Regions from separate parts of the Streptomyces sp. NPDC058371 genome, predicted to be linked through region 3. Evidence: riboswitches for the same ligand, from Rfam matches in the RefSeq annotation. Region 3 holds a riboswitch; each other region holds the start of a gene.
What was found. A riboswitch is a leader RNA that binds a small molecule or an ion and turns the genes downstream of it on or off. The one in region 3 is predicted to bind cobalamin.

Region 1: linked by a shared signal. The riboswitch ahead of ACFWM2_RS08930 (CbtB-domain containing protein) and the one ahead of metE (5-methyltetrahydropteroyltriglutamate--homocysteine S-methyltransferase) in region 3 are both predicted to bind cobalamin.
Region 2: linked by a shared signal. The riboswitch ahead of ACFWM2_RS19310 (cobalamin biosynthesis protein) and the one ahead of metE (5-methyltetrahydropteroyltriglutamate--homocysteine S-methyltransferase) in region 3 are both predicted to bind cobalamin.
Region 4: linked by a shared signal. The riboswitch ahead of ACFWM2_RS16640 (ribonucleoside-diphosphate reductase subunit alpha) and the one ahead of metE (5-methyltetrahydropteroyltriglutamate--homocysteine S-methyltransferase) in region 3 are both predicted to bind cobalamin.

The regions. Positions count from the first base shown of each region.
Region 1 covers NZ_JBHXJC010000002.1:309,815-313,980, forward strand. The annotation lists gene ACFWM2_RS08915 (acyl-CoA dehydrogenase family protein) at 1-159, opposite strand, end outside; gene ACFWM2_RS08920 (TetR/AcrR family transcriptional regulator) at 415-1,008, shown strand; gene ACFWM2_RS08925 (CbtA family protein) at 1,069-1,842, opposite strand; gene ACFWM2_RS08930 (CbtB-domain containing protein) at 1,867-2,088, opposite strand; cobalamin riboswitch at 2,126-2,288, opposite strand; gene ACFWM2_RS08935 (histidine phosphatase family protein) at 2,412-2,996, shown strand; gene ACFWM2_RS08940 (four-helix bundle copper-binding protein) at 3,206-3,580, opposite strand; gene ACFWM2_RS08945 (methylated-DNA--[protein]-cysteine S-methyltransferase) at 3,840-4,166, shown strand, end outside.
Region 2 covers NZ_JBHXJC010000005.1:448,085-452,250, reverse strand. The annotation lists gene ACFWM2_RS19325 (lysozyme) at 1-274, shown strand, start outside; gene ACFWM2_RS19320 (anion permease) at 451-1,716, shown strand; gene ACFWM2_RS19315 (hypothetical protein) at 1,729-1,950, shown strand; cobalamin riboswitch at 2,098-2,241, shown strand; gene ACFWM2_RS19310 (cobalamin biosynthesis protein) at 2,341-3,291, shown strand; gene ACFWM2_RS19305 (cobyric acid synthase) at 3,288-4,166, shown strand, end outside.
Region 3 covers NZ_JBHXJC010000001.1:1,367,612-1,371,777, forward strand. The annotation lists gene metE (5-methyltetrahydropteroyltriglutamate--homocysteine S-methyltransferase) at 124-2,442, opposite strand; cobalamin riboswitch at 2,608-2,831, opposite strand; gene ACFWM2_RS05970 (DUF2470 domain-containing protein) at 3,616-4,166, shown strand, end outside.
Region 4 covers NZ_JBHXJC010000004.1:422,076-426,241, reverse strand. The annotation lists gene mctP (monocarboxylate uptake permease MctP) at 1-526, shown strand, start outside; gene ACFWM2_RS16645 (GNAT family N-acetyltransferase) at 673-1,179, shown strand; cobalamin riboswitch at 1,225-1,366, shown strand; gene ACFWM2_RS16640 (ribonucleoside-diphosphate reductase subunit alpha) at 1,493-3,874, shown strand; gene ACFWM2_RS16635 (ribonucleotide-diphosphate reductase subunit beta) at 3,874-4,166, shown strand, end outside.

The DNA of each region.
Region 1 (4,166 bases), on a different contig from region 3:
GCCGTCCGCGCCGAGCCTGCGGATGGTGTCGCGGTAGAAGCGCTTCTGCGCCGCCGGGTCGGAGTAGCGGGCGTAGGCGTTGTCCGGCACCAACTCGGCGAAGTAGCCGCGCAGTTCGGTGCGCAGCTGGTGCTGCTCGGGCGTGTATTCGAGATGCACGGCGCCTCCTGGCCCCCAGTGGACCGGTCGGTCCCACCCGGACTTGACGGCGCACACAGTAGAACTCGTTCCAGAAATTGGGAATGCCGATGACGCGCCCGGACCGCCGGAGGTACCTCCGGGGGCCGTCCCCGCGCATGTCCTGATCGGCGCCCGGGACGTAGCATGCGAGAAGTTCCCCGGGGACACTCCTCCCATCAGCGGTTTCCCGGGAGTGCACGAGCGGCGCGACGACGATCATGGACGACACGCCTCATGAAGACCGACAAGCACGACGCCGGGGGCGGACAGGCATCCCCTCCCCACAGACCTGCGCTGAGCCGCTCGTACATAGCGGCGGCGGCGCTGGCGCTGATCGACGCCAACGGCCTGCGCGCCTTCTCCATGCGCAAGCTCGGCGCGGGGCTCGGCGTCGACCCGATGGCCGCGTACCGCTACTTCAAGGACCAGGAGGCGCTGTTCGACGGTGTCGCCGAGCTGCTCTTCGACGAGCTCGACGTCGACTCGCTGCCCTGGGAGAGCACCTGGCGTGCGGTGGCCGAGCGGTACTGCCGGCAGTTGCGGGACACGCTGGTCGGCCATCCGCACGCCGTCGCGGTGTTCGCGACCCATCCGGTCCGCTCGCGCGCGGCGGTCGACGCGAGCGCACGGCTGACCGAGCAGCTCCGGGCGGCCGGCTTCGGGCCCGCTCACGCGGGTCACGTCGTTCGCTGCCTGCGCGAGTTCACCGTCGGGCACGCGCTGAGCCTGGCGGTGCTGCGCCCCGGTGCCGAGGCCGGCGACGACCCCGCCGAACAGTTCGAGACCGGGCTGACCGCGATGCTGGACGGATTCGAGCGGCTGACCTGAGGCGCCGAAAGCGGGCCGGCGCCGGTTCCTCTGGAGCCCGGCCCCGATCCCGCTCGCCGCTCAGGGCGCCACGGAAGCCGCCGGCACGGCGGCATTCTCCTGCTGCTGGGGTTCCGAGGTGGCCGGCGCCGGAGTCAGCAGCCGCTGGGCCAGCACACCGAAGACGAGCCCGAAGGCGGTCCACAGGGTCAGCTGGATGGCCAGCGCCGCGAGCCGGAACTGCCACAGCAGGGTGGCCGAGAAGTCCTTCGGCACCTCGTTGACCGCCGGCAGGAAGGCGTACGCGAGACCGGTGGCGAGGACGAAGAACGCGCCCGCCACCAGCGTGGCGTTCCAGTTCCCGAGGCGGGGCGCCAGGCGTCTGCCGAGGATCACCGTGGCGACGGCGAGCAGCACGCTGAGCACCATCATCAGGAAGTACAGCGTCGTGCGCTTGCCGATGGTGTCGGGGTCACCGACGGACGGCGGGTTGGCCGGGTACTTGAGGAACGGCACGACGTAGACCGCGAGCAGGCCCGCCGTCGACAGGAGCAGCGCGCTCGCACGCGGCCCGAACCGCCCGATCCGGCCGAGCGCGAAGCAGTACGCGAGGGCCGCGATGCCGCCGAACGCGACCCCGTAGACGAGCACGCCGGTGGCAAGACCGCCGGTGGACTGCATGGTGCGGGTGACCGCCTCCATGCCGTGCTCGTGCGTGTGCGCCTCCTCGTAGGCGATCGCCGTGTCGACGCGCGGCTCACCCAGGAAGTAGGCGACGACCAGGGCGAGCAGACCGGCGGCGAGACCCGCCAGCATGCCGCGCACCAGAAGATTTCTGACCATTGCGGAGTTCATGGACTCGTACGCTTCCTCGCGCCGTCAGTGGCAGGGGAAGCCGAGCAGGTGGCGGGCGTCGTGGACCCACTCGTGCACGTTCTCGCCGGACACGACCGAGGTGGCGCCCTGCTCGGCGCCGACGAAGTAGAGCAGGACCAGCATCAGGATGCCGAAGAAGACCGCCCAGGGGACGATCGCGCCGATCGGCAGCTTGGCGGGTACGGCGGTGGGGGTGACAGTCGGCTGAGCGACGGACTGCGCCATGTGGCAGGACCTCCTGGGGAACTCGCGTCCCGTCTTGGTGGTGCACAGGACGACGGCCGCGGGTCTGACTTGCTCGACCTTCGCCGCCCTTGGCAAGGGGCGGCTCTTGTGGGCTTACAGTGGCGCGACCGTGCCGGACTTCCACCGGACTTCCGCCGAACCGTCGTCAATATCGTCGAGACCGTACCGCGAAGCGGGAGCCCGGCCAAGGGCGCACGGAGCGCACGCTTTGCGCCCCCGTCACCCGGACGCGCCGCCAACTCCCTTGTCGCGTACGGCTTTCGAGCAGGAGAGGGACGCGTCGTGAACGCGAGAACTGGCCGATGACAAGTCGAGTGATCTTGATCTCAGCGGCGTCCAGCGAGGCCCTGCGCCAGGCCCGCTTCGACGACGGCTGCCCGGTCGACGCCGCCGGGCTCAGGCGTGCGCGGGCGGCGGCGGGCGCCGTTCCGGGCGCGGAGCGGCGGTGGGTCTCCCCCGGCGTGCGCTGCCGTGACACCGCCGATGCGCTCGGCCTCGCCGCCGCGGTGGAGGTGCCCGAACTGACCGGCCTCGACGTGGGCCGCTGGCGCGGCGCGACCCTGGACGAGGTGAGCGCGAAGGAGCCGGACTCGGTGGCCCGCTGGCTGACGGACCCGGAGTCCGCACCGCACGACGGGGAATCGGTCCGGGATTTCTGCGACCGGATCGCGCGCTGGCTGGACACGGCCGCGCCGCTCACGGGCCGGAGCGTCGCCGTGGTGGAGCCGGAGGTCGTCCGGGCCACGGTGGTACGGGCCCTCGGCGCCCCCGAGTCGGCGTTCTGGCGGGTCGACGTGCCGCCACTGACAGCCACGGAGCTCAGCGGACGCTCGGGCCGCTGGAACGTACGGACGGGACGGCCGTTGGAGGGTTCGGACGCCGACTGAGTGCAGGACGCGGCCCAATGCCCCGCATACGGCCTGCGGTTGAGCCCCCCGCTGCACGAGGGCCTGCCGAACCCGACGCCGCACGCGGACCTGCCGAACCCCGCCCCGCGCCGAAGGCGATCCGGCTGAGTACGGCGGAGGGCCCGTCACCGTACGCGGGCCGCCTTCGCACGTGCCCGCACGGACCCACCTGCGCGGGCCGACCGACCTCAGCGCAGTGTGGCCATGAAGTCCGCGCAGGCCTGAGCGCACTCGCGGCAGGCCTTGGCGCTGTCCTCCGCGCCCGCGTACTCCTCGAAGATCTCGGCGCACTCCAGGCACACCGTCCGGCACCACTCCAACTGGATGCGGATCGTGGCCTCGTTCTGGCTCGTCTGCTCGGACAGCATGCGGCACGTCGCGTCGCACACCTCCGCGCACAGGATGCCCTGGCGTCGTACGCGTTCCTGGTCTTCGGGGCCGTCCGGGTCGGCGAGGCTCGCGCGCAAGGCGCACGCTCGTGCACAGTCGGTACACGCCTGGGCACAGGTGAAACGATCCTCAAGGAACCGGAAGAGCTCCTCCTGGGATGCTGTTGTGGTCACGCGGAGCGGGTTGCCGCGGTCGAGCGTGTCAAACCCTGCGCCCCTGATCGGGCGGTTCAGGCGATGACGAGAGACACTCGCGTGCCGGTGGCGGACAGGACTCCGACGAGCCCCGCGGCCCTCCCTCGCCCGAGCGCAGTAAGGCCGCAGTACGGCGTCCGAATCCCGCCGGTTCCTGCGGCGGGCATGCCCCACAGTGGACGTAGGGAGACACCGGCCCGGGCCTCCTGAACTGCGCGCTCCCGAAGGGACAGGACTCATGACGCTCCATACGACGATCGACAGCCCGCTGGGTGAACTGCTGCTCGTGGGCGAGGAGTCGGTGACCGCGAAGGGCGGCACGGCGCTCGTCTCGCTGTCGATGCCGGGACAGCGGCACACCGCCGTCGTGCGGCACGGCTGGATCGAGGACGCGGACGCGTTCACCGAGATCGCCGCCCAGCTGCGCGGGTACTTCGACGGCACGCTCATCCGTTTCGACATCGAGTACGCGGGCGGCGGCAGCGACTTCCGCCAGCGGGTGTGGGAAGCCCTGGACAGCATCCCGTACGGGACGACCCTCAGCTACGGGGACATCGCCGCCCGG
Region 2 (4,166 bases), on a different contig from region 3:
GGCGTTCAGCGACGAGGTCAAGCGGGCGACCGGCCGTCGACCGGTGATCTACACGACCACCCACTGGTGGAACGACTGCACCGGCGCCAGCCGCGCCTTCGCCTCGAACCACGCCCTGTGGCTCGCCCGCTACGACTCGGCCGACCCCGGAACGCTGCCCGCAGGCTGGACGTTCTGGACGTTCTGGCAGTACGACAACAGTGGCAGCCTTCCTGGTGACCAGAATCTCTTCAACGGATCCCTGGCGCGGCTGAAGACGTTCGCGAAGGGGTAGCAGCCGCGCCGGAGCCCAATATTCCGGCTCTGTTCGACACACGAGCCGCCGCTTCGACACAAGTGGAGTGGCGACACGCCGATTGGGTCACTCCTCCGCCCGCCCCAGTTCATCTTCCGTTCACCCAGGTTGCCTACGGTCCTTGTGCCACTGACGTCAAACAGAAGCCTGGGTAAATGGAACACATCACGCTTCTCCTCGGGATCGTGATCGTCACCGCTCTCGTGTTCGATTTCACGAACGGTTTCCACGACACTGCCAACGCGATGGCGACGACCATCTCGACCGGCGCTCTGAAACCCAAGACGGCGGTGGCCATGTCCGCCGTGCTGAACCTGGTCGGCGCATTCCTCTCCGTGGAGGTCGCCAAGACGATCTCCGGCGGCATCATCAACGAAGAGGGAATCCGCACCGAGGTGATCTTCGCGGCGCTCGTCGGCGCCATTCTCTGGAATCTGCTGACCTGGCTCCTGGGTCTGCCCTCCAGTTCCTCCCACGCACTCTTCGGCGGCCTCATCGGCGCCGCGGTCATGTCGGCCGGCTGGTCGTCGGTGAACGGCTCGACCGTCGTCAGCAAGGTCCTGATCCCCGCGGTCGCCGCTCCCCTGGTGGCCGGCCTGGCCGCACTACTGGCGACGCGCCTGTCGTACGTCATCGGCCGGCGCGCCGACGAGAAGGCGACCGCGAAGGGCTATCGCGCGGGCCAGATCGCCTCCGCGGGCCTGGTCTCGCTGGCCCACGGCACCAACGACGCGCAGAAGACCATGGGCATCATCACCCTCGCCCTGGTCACCGGCGGTGTGATCGCCCCGGACTCCAACCCTCCCACCTGGGTCATCGTCTCGGCCGGTATGGCCATCGCGCTCGGCACCTACCTCGGCGGCTGGCGCATCATCCGCACGATGGGCAAGGGCCTCACCGACCTCGCCCCGCAGCAGGGCTTCGCCGCCCAGACCAGCGCGGCCACGGTCATCCTGGCCTCCTCGCACCTGGGCTTCTCGCTCTCCACCACCCAGTCCTGCTCCGGCGCGGTGATGGGCGCCGGCCTCGGCCGCAAGGGCGGGGTCGTCCGCTGGTCGACCGCGACCCGGATGTTCGTCGCCTGGGGTCTGACGCTGCCGGCCGCCGGGCTCGTCGGCGCCGGCGCGGAGTTCCTCACCCAGCAGGGCACCTGGGGCATCGTCGCCACGGGCGCGCTGCTCCTGACCGGAGCCGGCGTCATCTGGACGCTGTCGCGCCGCAAGCCGGTCACCATCGACAACGTGAACGACGTCGACGCCGAGCCCGCGGGCGTCGTCACGACCGCGATCATCGCTGTCACCCCGCCGCCTGCGGGCCCGATCGCCACGGTCGGCGCCGATCTCGACGCCCACCTGATGACGACCATCCCGGCGCCGGACCCCGGCCCCTCCGCCGAGCCCACCCGCCCGGCCACGGTCTAAGGAACGAACAGCATGCACATCGACTGGGCAGCCCTCGGCTCCGTCTTCGGAGTCAGCCTCGTGGCCACCGTGGCCCTCGTCGGCCTCTTCACCCTGGGCGTCGTCGGCCTCGCCAAGCGCGAGTCCGCCTCGGCACAGGGCGGTTCGGCCGCCTTCGCGGTCACCGGCGCGTACGCCTGCTTCGCCGCCTGCGCGGCGGCGGTGGCGTACGGCATCTATCTGATCGTCGCCTGACACCCGGAAGGACTCGGGAGCCGGATACCCAAAACCGGCGAAAAGCGCATCACTTCACGTGGGGTGCGGGACGGATCGACGTCCCGCACCCCACGCGTGTGTGGGCCTTCGCACACTCTCCCTCCGCAGGTCAACAGCAAGTTGACGGGTGTTCTCACCCCGTGGTGGACTGCCGGAGCCAAGTACGGCGGCAGGAGAGGAAGCCGGTGCGAATCCGGCGCGGTCCCGCCACTGTCACCGGGGAAGAGAATCCCCGGGAGCCAGGAACTCTCACCGCCGGTCTCGTCGAACCAGGGCGTGGACACCCTGAGTGAGGACATATCGCCATGCGCGGCTGCCCCAATGCGTTGAGTACCCCGGTCCGAGCCGACGTTCCGGTCGGCTGAACCGATGCGTGCCGATCGCGTCTTCGCGTACGGCACCGCCGCCGGCCTCCTCGGTGACCTGCTCCTCGGCGATCCCCGCCGCGGGCACCCGGTCGCCGTCTTCGGGCGGGCCGCGGGTGCCGTGGAGCGGACGTTGTGGCGCGACCACCGCGGGTGGGGCGCACTGCACACCGCCGTCTGCGCGGGCGGTGCCGCCGGGCTCGCCGCCCTCGCGAGCCGTTCCCTGCGAAGCTCCGGTGCCGCCTCCCTCGCGCTGACCGCCACCGCCACCTGGGCCGTCGTGGGCGGGACCTCCCTCGCCCGGGAGGCCCGGGCGATCGGCGGTGCGCTGGCGGCCGGGGACATCGAGGTGGCCCGGGAGCGGCTGCCGCATCTGTGCGGGCGGGATCCTCAGGCACTCGACGCGGACGGAATCGCGCGTGCCGTCGTCGAGTCCGTGGCCGAGAACACCTCCGACGCCGTGGTGGGAGCGCTCGTGTGGGGCGCCGTGGCCGGTGTGCCCGGGCTGGCCGGCTTCCGGGCCGTCAACACACTGGACGCCATGGTCGGGCACAGGTCCGCCAAGTACCGCCGCTTCGGCTGGGCTTCGGCGCGGCTCGACGACGTCATGGGGTGGCCCGGCGCCCGGCTGACCGCCGTACTCGCCGCCGTCGCGGGCAGCGACCCGCGCGGCGCCGTACGCGCCTGGCGCGAGGACGCCGGCCGGCACCCCAGTCCCAACGCCGGCCCCGTCGAAGCCTCGTTCGCGGGCGCGCTCGGCGTGCGGCTCGGCGGCACCCTCGCGTACGGGGGCCGGGTCGAGCACCGGCCCGTCCTCAACGAGACCGGGCGGGCCGTCGAAGTCGCCGACATCGAGCGGGCCGTACGGCTGTCGCGGCGGGTGAGCACGCTCGCCCTGGCTGCCTGTACCGCCGGACAACTGCTGTTCAAGAGCAAGAGGGGGGCCGCGTCATGAGCGGCGGACTGCTGATCGCCGGAACGACCTCCGACGCAGGCAAGAGCGTCGTGACCGCCGGGATCTGCCGGTGGCTGGTGCGCCAGGGTGTGAAGGTCGCGCCCTTCAAGGCGCAGAACATGTCCCTGAACTCGTTCGTCACGCGCGAGGGCGCCGAGATCGGACGGGCCCAGGCCATGCAGGCCCAGGCCGCCCGGGTGGAGCCCACCGCGCAGATGAACCCGGTACTGCTGAAGCCGGGCGGTGACCGCAGCAGCCAAGTGGTGCTGATGGGCAGGCCGGTGGGCGAGATGACCGCGCGCGGCTATCACGGCGGACGCCAGGAGGCACTGCTCGGGACCGTCCTCGACTGTCTGGCCGAGTTGCGGGGCACGTATGACGCGGTGATCTGTGAAGGGGCAGGCAGCCCGGCCGAGATCAATCTGCGGCGGACCGACATCGTGAACATGGGGATCGCGCGGAACGCGCGGCTGCCCGTGCTCGTGGTCGGGGACATCGACCGCGGCGGTGTCTTCGCGTCCTTCTTCGGGACGGTCGCGCTGCTGAGCCGCGCGGACCAGGAGCTCGTCGCCGGGTTCCTGGTCAACAAGTTCCGCGGCGACGTCTCCCTGCTGGAACCGGGGCTCGACATGCTCCGGGGCCTGACCGGACGGCCCTCTTACGGCGTGCTGCCGTTCCGGCACGGTCTGGGGATCGACGAGGAGGACGGGCTGCGGGTGTCGCTGCGCGGGACCGTGCGCGAGTCCGTGGTGGCACCCCCCGTCGGCGCGGACGTGCTGCGCGTCGCCGTCTGCGCGGTCCCGCTGATGTCCAACTTCACGGACGTGGACGCGCTGGCCGCCGAGCCGGGTGTCGTCGTGCGGTTCGTGGACCGG
Region 3 (4,166 bases):
GGTTCACCGCCCAGGGGCACGCGACAGTGCGCGACGCCTCCTGAAGCCCAAGGGCACGTGCGGCACGGCGATCCGGACGACCTCCGAGCCGAACGCGCCCTTCCCGGTCCAACGGTCGCCGTGTCAGGACGCGGAGAGTTCCTCGCGGACGGTGCGGGCCGCGGTGACCAGGTTCTCCAGTGACGCGCGGGTCTCGGGCCAGCCGCGGGTCTTCAGGCCGCAGTCGGGGTTGACCCACAGCCGCTCGGCGGGGATGGCCGCAAGGCCCTTGCGGAGCAGTTCGGCCGCCTCCTCGGAGCTCGGGACGCGCGGGGAGTGGATGTCGTACACGCCGGGTCCGGCCTCGCGCGGGTAGCTGTGGGCGGCCAGTTCGCGGGCGACCTGCATGTGGGAGCGGGCGGCCTCCAGGCTGATGACGTCGGCGTCGAGGTCGTCGATGGCCTGCACGATGTCACCGAACTCGGCGTAGCACATGTGGGTGTGGATCTGCGTGTCCGGGCGCACGCCGCTCGTGCTGAGCCGGAAGGCCTCCGTGGCCCACGCAAGGTAAGCCGGGTGGTCGGCCGCTCGCAGCGGGAGCGTCTCGCGCAGCGCGGGCTCGTCGACCTGGATCACGGAACTCCCGGCCGCCTCAAGGTCGTTCACCTCGTCGCGCAGCGCGAGGGCGACCTGGCGGGCGGTGTCGCCGAGGGGCTGGTCGTCGCGGACGAAGGACCAGGCGAGCATGGTGACGGGACCGGTGAGCATGCCCTTGACGGGGCGTGAGGTGAGGGACTGGGCGTACGTCGTCCAGCGCACCGTCATCGGCTCGGGGCGGGAGATGTCCCCGACCAGGACCGGCGGACGGACGTAACGGGTGCCGTAGGACTGCACCCACCCCTGCTGGGTGGCGAGGTAGCCGGTGAGCTGTTCGGCGAAGTACTGGACCATGTCGTTGCGTTCGGCCTCGCCGTGCACGAGGACGTCCAGGCCGGTCTTCTCCTGGAAGGAGATCACTTCCTGGATCTCCGCCTTGATCCGCTCCTCGTAGCCCGCCGTGTCGATCCGGTGTGCGCGGAGATCGGCGCGGGCGGTACGCAGTTCGCCGGTCTGGGGGAAGGAGCCGATGGTGGTGGTCGGCAGCAGGGGCAGGCCGAGGTGAGCGCGCTGGGCCGCGGTCCGCTCGGCGTACGGCTGGGAGCGGCGCCCCTCGGCCTCCGTGACGGCGGCCGCGCGGGCCCGCACGGCAGGGTCGCGGGTGATCGGCGAGCTCGCGCGGGAGGCCAAGGCCGCGCGGTTGGCGGCGAGTTCGGTGGTGATCGGCTCGGTGCCCTCAGCGAGGCCCTTGGCGAGGGTGACGATCTCGGCCGTCTTCTGGCGGGCGAAGGCGAGCCAGCTCAGCACCTGCGGGTCGATGTCCCGCTCCAGGGCGGAGTCGAGCGGCACGTGGAGGAGGGAGCAGGAGGCCGCCACGTCGACCCGTTCCGCCAGTCCGAGCAGGGTGGCGAGGGTGGCCAGCGACCTCTCCAGGTCGTTCACCCAGATGTTGCGGCCGTTGACCACTCCCGCGACGAGGCGCTTGCCGGGGAGGCCGCCCACCGCGGCCAGGGCGTCCAGGTTGCCGGCGGCGGCCTCGGTGAAGTCGAGGGCGAGACCGTCGACCGGAGCCTTGGCCAGCACCGGGAGCGCGTCACCGAGCCGGTCGAAGTACGAGGCGACCAGCAGCTTCGGCCGGTCGGTGAGGGCACCGAGGTCGCGGTAGGCACGCGCGGCGGCGTTCAGCTCGCCCGGGGTGCGGTCCTGGACGAGGGCGGGCTCGTCCAGCTGTACCCACCGCGCGCCCGCGGCGCTCAGGTCGGCGAGGACCTCGGCGTACACCGGCAGCAGTCGGTCGAGAAGGGCGAGCGGGTCGAAGTCCGCGGGCACGCCCGGGGCGGGCTTGGCGAGCAGGAGATAGGTGACCGGGCCGACCAGGACGGGCCGGGCGGTCAGGCCAAGGGCGAGGGCCTCGCTCAGCTCCGCGACCTGCTTGGTCGAGTCGGTCGTGAACACCGTGTCCGGACCCAACTCGGGCACGAGGTAGTGGTAGTTCGTGTCGAACCACTTCGTCATCTCCAGCGGCGCCACGTCCTGGGTGCCGCGGGCCATGGCGAAGTAGCCGTCCAGGGCGTCCGCCTCGACGGCGGCGCGGTGGCGCGCGGGGACGGCTCCCACCATGACGGTGGTGTCGAGGACGTGGTCGTAGTACGAGAAGTCGCCGGTGGGCACCTCGTGGATGCCGGCCTCGTCCAGCTGCTGCCAGTTCGTGCTGCGCAGTTCGGCGGCGGTCGCGCGGAGGGTGTCGGCGCTGACGCGGCCCTTCCAGTAGCCCTCGATCGCCTTCTTCAGTTCCCGGTTCGGGCCCTGGCGGGGGTAGCCGTACACGGTGGCCTGTGCTGCCGCGGCTGCGGTCCTGGTGGTCACGGAGATCTCCTTCGCGAGATGGATCCCTGAGATCCCGGCGACAGGACGCGAGCGCGAAGGGGTGACGAACCCGACGGAGACAACCCCGCGCGGCAAGGCGCGGTCGTCCGTCTGAGATGTACGCCGACCCGCCCACGAGGTCACCGGGATGTCCGCGTACGCATCGTTCGTACGTGGGCAGTTGGCAGGTCTTCGGACTCGTGGGCGCGTCTCGTCGTACAGGACACCTACTGGCCGTCGCTTCCCAGACCCTGTTCGTCGGAGTCCAGTGCGTATGACGGCGGTCGTTCCCACTCACCGCTGCGGGGCAGTCCCGGATTCCCACCAGGTTCCCTCTTGCGACGCGTCCCGCCTGGCGGACGGGGCGAACCAGCTGCACCAGCCAGCCTAGAGGGTGGGGCAATCCGGCGCCTCACGGAGTCCAGGATCCGGATGGTGAGCTGGACCACGGAAGGCGCAGCCGCCACCGGGCGGGAAGCGCCGCACGCGCGCCCTCACCGTCACCCCGATCGGCAAGGGGTGCCGCCTCTGCGAACGCCTCGACCGCCCCGGCGCGCGGTGCCACCCCTCGGCCGCCCGCTGCGGATCGCCCCCAACAGCGGCGCGTTCGTGCCGTATCCGGTAGAGGTCCCGGCAACTGCGTGACGCGGTCCGGAACGGACCGCCGCCCCTGGGTGCCGGGGCGCCCGCTCCGGAGCGACTGCTCGCCTTCCTCGACGGGCTCGGCGCGATCGCCGAAGGCAACGCCGCCCTGCTGTCCGCGCACGGGCAGGCCTGCGCCGAAGGCAAGTACGCCGATCCCAGTTACCAGTTCTGGCACCGCCACCTCAGCGGCCTGTTCGCCGACGGTCGCCCCGATCTCGACGCCGACTTCCTGGCTCACGCCGTACTCGCCGTTTTCGAGGGCGACCTGATCCGCCACATGACACCGCCCGGCGACCCGCGGCGCTTCACCCGTTCCCTCCAGCGGATGGCCATGGTGCTGCTCGGCCGCGACTGACCGTCGGGGCGTTCGCGCGCCGCGCGCCGGTCTCTCCTCGTGATGTGGCTGCCCGGTTCGCGAAGGTCGCGGGCCTGGATGTGATCGGCGCACCCGCGTCCGGGCTGGTCATCGAGAGGAGGAGTAAGTTAGGTTAGGCAAACCTAAGTGTCCGTCTGTCATGGAGGGCCCGGATGCGACGTAACCCCACACGTCCCAGCGCGCCGACAGCAGTTGAGCGCGTCCGCTCGATCCTTGCCGCCGCTCATTCGCTGACAGTGGTGAGCGATGGCCGGCACACTGAAGTCCGCCGTCTCGAAGACACCGGGACCATGGGGCACTTCCACCTGCACGCTCCGTTCGAAGGCGCCGGCGCGCCGTCGGGCGAGCGGATCCCCGTCCGCTTGGAACTCACCGACATTGCCCCCACGCCCGTACGCGACCGGCTGCGCGCCCGGGTCACCCTGACCGGCCTGCTGGCGGCGCCGTACGACCCCGAGGCCGAGGAGAGCACGTGCGTGGAGTTCGGGCAGGGGGTGCTGGAGGACGCCGAGGGGCGCGCGTACGTGACCCTCCACGAACTGGAGGCGACCGAACTCGACCCGCTGGCCACGGTCGAGGCCGGCATGCTGAGCCATCTCATCGACGAACACGGCGAACTCGTACCGCTGCTTCTGCGTCTCGCCCGTCCGGTCCCGGACATCGGCGTGCAGCGTGTGCTTCCGGTGGGCATCGACCGCTACGG
Region 4 (4,166 bases), on a different contig from region 3:
CATCTACAAGGACTTCATCAAGCCGGACGCGACGCCGAAGCAGGAGACCCAGGTCTCCAAGCTGGTCTCGCTGCTGGTGAAGGTGGGCGCGCTGGTCTTCGTCCTCACCATGGACAAGACCGTCGCGATCAACTTCCAGCTCCTGGGCGGCATCTGGATCCTGCAGACCTTCCCGGCCCTGGTCGGCGGCCTGTTCACCCGCTGGTTCCACCGCTGGGCGCTGCTCGCGGGCTGGGCGGTCGGCATGGTGTACGGCACGCTCGCCGCGTACGGCGTCGCCTCGCCGACCCAGAAGCACTTCGGCGGCAGCTCGAAGGAGATCCCCGGCATCGGCGAGATCGGCTACATCGGTCTCACGGCGTTCGTCATGAACATCGTGGTGACCGTCGTCCTCACCTTCGCCCTGCGGGCCTTCAAGGCGCCGGACGGCATCGACGAGACGTCCCCGGAGGACTACACGGTGGACGCGGGCGACGCGGGCGTGCAGGTCGAGCTGCCGCCGGCCACGGCGGGCACGACGCACTGACCGGGTCCCGCACCCGGTTCCGGTCCCGCACCCCCTGACGGGCCGCCGGTCTCGTACCCGAGGACGGCCCGTGGTTCGCGTACCCCTCGACGGGCCGCCGAGAAATTCGGCGGCCCGTCGTCGTGCCCGTCCGGCACACTCCCCGCATGGACATCGTCATCAGGCGGGCGCGGCCCGAGGAGTACGCGACCGTAGGGGAACTCACCGCCCAGGCGTATCTCGGCGACGGCCTCCTCGACTTCGGGGAGAGCGACGAGTACCTCGGGGAGCTGCGGGACGTGGCGAAGCGGGCGGCGGCGGCCGATGCGCTCGTCGCCGTCGAGGGCGCCCGGGTGCTCGGCGGGGTGACTTTCGTGCCGGCCGGCGGGCCCATGGCCGACATCGCGCGGTCCGGCGAGGCGGAGGTGCGGATGCTCGCCGTCGCGCGCGAGGACCGGGGGCGAGGCGCCGGCGCGGCCCTCGTCCACGCGTGCGTCGAGCGGGCCCGCGAGGTCGACGGCTGCGTCCGCGTCGTGCTCTCCACCCAGCGGACCATGCACGCGGCCCACCGCCTCTACGAACGGTTCGGCTTCACACGCTGCCCCGAGCGCGACTGGAACCCGCTCCCGGACATCGACGACATCCTGCTGCTCACCTATGAGTTGACGCTCTGACACGCTCCGAGAACGGCGCGACACAAGATGTGGGGGTGCCACCGCAGCCCGGCACAAGATGTATGCTCGTGCTCGCTGTCGTCGCAGGGGAATCCGGTGCGAATCCGGAACTGTCCCGCAACGGTGTACTTGTGCGCGTATGCGCACTCGGTCAGTCCGAGGACCTGCCGACAGCGCGCCCCGGCCACCCGGCCCGGGCGCCGACGACGTCCGGGTCTCGTGGAATGGGCCGGTGGACGCACGCGTACCGGCAAGGTGTCGCGTGTCCCGCTGCCCTCCGCAAGGCCCCGTGCCGAGCGAGGGAGAGCCCCACGTGACCATCGCGCCAGCCGATCCGGCCACAGCGACACCGTCCGCGACGTCGGTGGAGACGGACGGTCCCGGTGCCGCACTGCTGCGGACCCTGACCCGCCTCACCGCCGACCTCCCCGGCGCCGACCCCGGCCGGGTCGCCGCCGCCGCGCTGCGCGGCCGGTCCGCCCGCGCGGATGAGGCGGAGCTGCGCGAACTGGCCACCGAGGGGGCCGCCGGACTCATCTCCGAGGACCCCGTCTACTCGCGGCTGGCCGCCCGGCTGCTGACGATCAGCATCGCCGCCGAGGCCGCCTCGCAGGGCGTCACGTCGTTCTCCGGGTCCATCACCACGGGCCACCGCGAGGGTCTGATCGCCGACCGCACGGCCGCGTTCGTACGCCTGCACGCGACCCGTCTGGACGCGCTGATCGACCTCGAAGGCGACGACCGCTTCGGCTACTTCGGGCTGCGCACGCTGCACAGCCGCTATCTGCTCCGGCACCCCATCACCCGGCAGGTCATCGAGACGCCCCAGCACTTCATGCTGCGGGTGGCGAGCGGTCTCGCCGAGGACGACTCGACCCGCGCACTCGACGAAGTCGCCGCGCTCTACGGCCTGATGAGCCGCCTCGACTATCTGCCGTCCTCCCCCACGCTCTTCAACTCCGGTACGCGGCACCCGCAGATGTCGTCCTGCTACCTCCTCGACTCCCCGCTGGACGAGCTGGACTCCATCTACGACCGCTACCACCAGGTGGCCCGGCTCTCGAAGCACGCCGGCGGCATCGGCCTGTCGTACTCCCGGATCCGCTCCCGGGGTTCGCTGATCCGCGGCACGAACGGGCACTCCAACGGCATCGTCCCGTTCCTGAAGACCCTCGACGCCTCGGTGGCCGCGGTGAACCAGGGCGGCAGGCGCAAGGGCGCGGCCGCGGTGTACCTGGAGACCTGGCACTCCGACATCGAGGAGTTCCTGGAGCTGCGCGACAACACCGGTGAGGACGCCCGCCGTACGCACAACCTGAACCTCGCGCACTGGATCCCGGACGAGTTCATGCGCCGGGTCGACACGAACGGCGTCTGGTCGCTCTTCTCCCCCGCCGACGTGCCCGAGCTGGTCGACCTGTGGGGCGACGAGTTCGACGCCGCGTACCGCAAGGCGGAGGAAGCCGGGCTCGCCAAGAAGACGATCCCGGCCCGCGACCTGTACGGCCGCATGATGCGCACCCTCGCGCAGACCGGCAACGGCTGGATGACCTTCAAGGACGCCGCCAACCGCACCGCCAACCAGACCGCGGAGCCGGGCCACACCGTCCACTCCTCGAACCTGTGCACCGAGATCCTGGAGGTCACGGACGACGGGGAGACGGCCGTCTGCAACCTCGGGTCGGTCAACCTGGGCGCCTTCGTGGTCGACGGCGACATCGACTGGGAGCGGCTGGACGCCACCGTGCGCACCGCGGTGACCTTCCTCGACCGGGTCGTCGACATCAACTTCTACCCGACCGAGCAGGCGGGCCGTTCCAACGCCAAGTGGCGGCCGGTGGGCCTCGGCGCGATGGGTCTGCAGGACGTCTTCTTCAAGCTGCGGCTGCCCTTCGACTCGCCCGCCGCCCGCGCGCTCTCCACCCGGATCGCCGAACGCGTGATGCTCGCCGCGTACGAGGCCTCCGCCGACCTCGCGGAGCGCAACGGCCCGCTGCCGGCCTGGGAGAAGACCCGTACCGCCCGCGGTGTCCTGCACCCCGACCACTTCGACGTCGAGCTGAACTGGCCGGAGCGCTGGGCGGCCCTGCGGGAACGTATCGCCGCGGTGGGCATGCGCAACTCGCTGCTCCTCGCGATCGCGCCGACCGCGACCATCGCGTCCATCGCGGGCGTCTACGAGTGCATCGAGCCGCAGGTCTCCAACCTGTTCAAGCGCGAGACGCTGTCCGGCGAGTTCCTCCAGGTCAACTCCTACCTGGTGGAGGAGCTGAAGAAGCTCGGCGTGTGGGATGCGCAGACCCGGGAGGCGTTGCGCGAGTCGAGTGGCTCGGTGCAGGGCTTCACCTGGGTGCCCCAGGACGTCCGCGACCTCTACCGCACGGCGTGGGAGATCCCGCAGCGCGGCCTGATCGACATGGCCGCGGCCCGCACCCCGTTCCTCGACCAGGCCCAGTCGCTGAACCTGTTCCTGGAGACGCCGACCATCGGCAAGCTCTCCTCGATGTACGCGTACGCCTGGAAGTCGGGCCTGAAGACGACGTACTACCTGCGCTCGCGCCCGGCGACCCGGATCGCCCGTGCCGCGCAGGCGCAGGCGCAGCCCGAGAAGACCATCCCCGTCCAGCAGGTCGCCGACCCCGACGCCGTCGCCTGCTCCCTTGAGAACCCCGAGTCCTGCGAGGCCTGCCAGTAATGACCGCCGCACCTGAGAAGACCGAGAAGAACCTGCTCGACCCGGGCTTCGAGCTGACCCTGCGTCCCATGCGCTACCCGGACTTCTACGAGCGCTACCGGGACGCGATCAAGAACACCTGGACCGTGGAGGAGGTCGACCTCCACTCGGACGTCGCCGACCTCGCGAAGCTGTCGCAGGGCGAGCAGCACATGATCGGCCGGCTGGTCGCGTTCTTCGCGACGGGCGACTCGATCGTGGCGAACAACCTGGTGCTGACGCTCTACAAGCACATCAACTCGCCCGAGGCGCG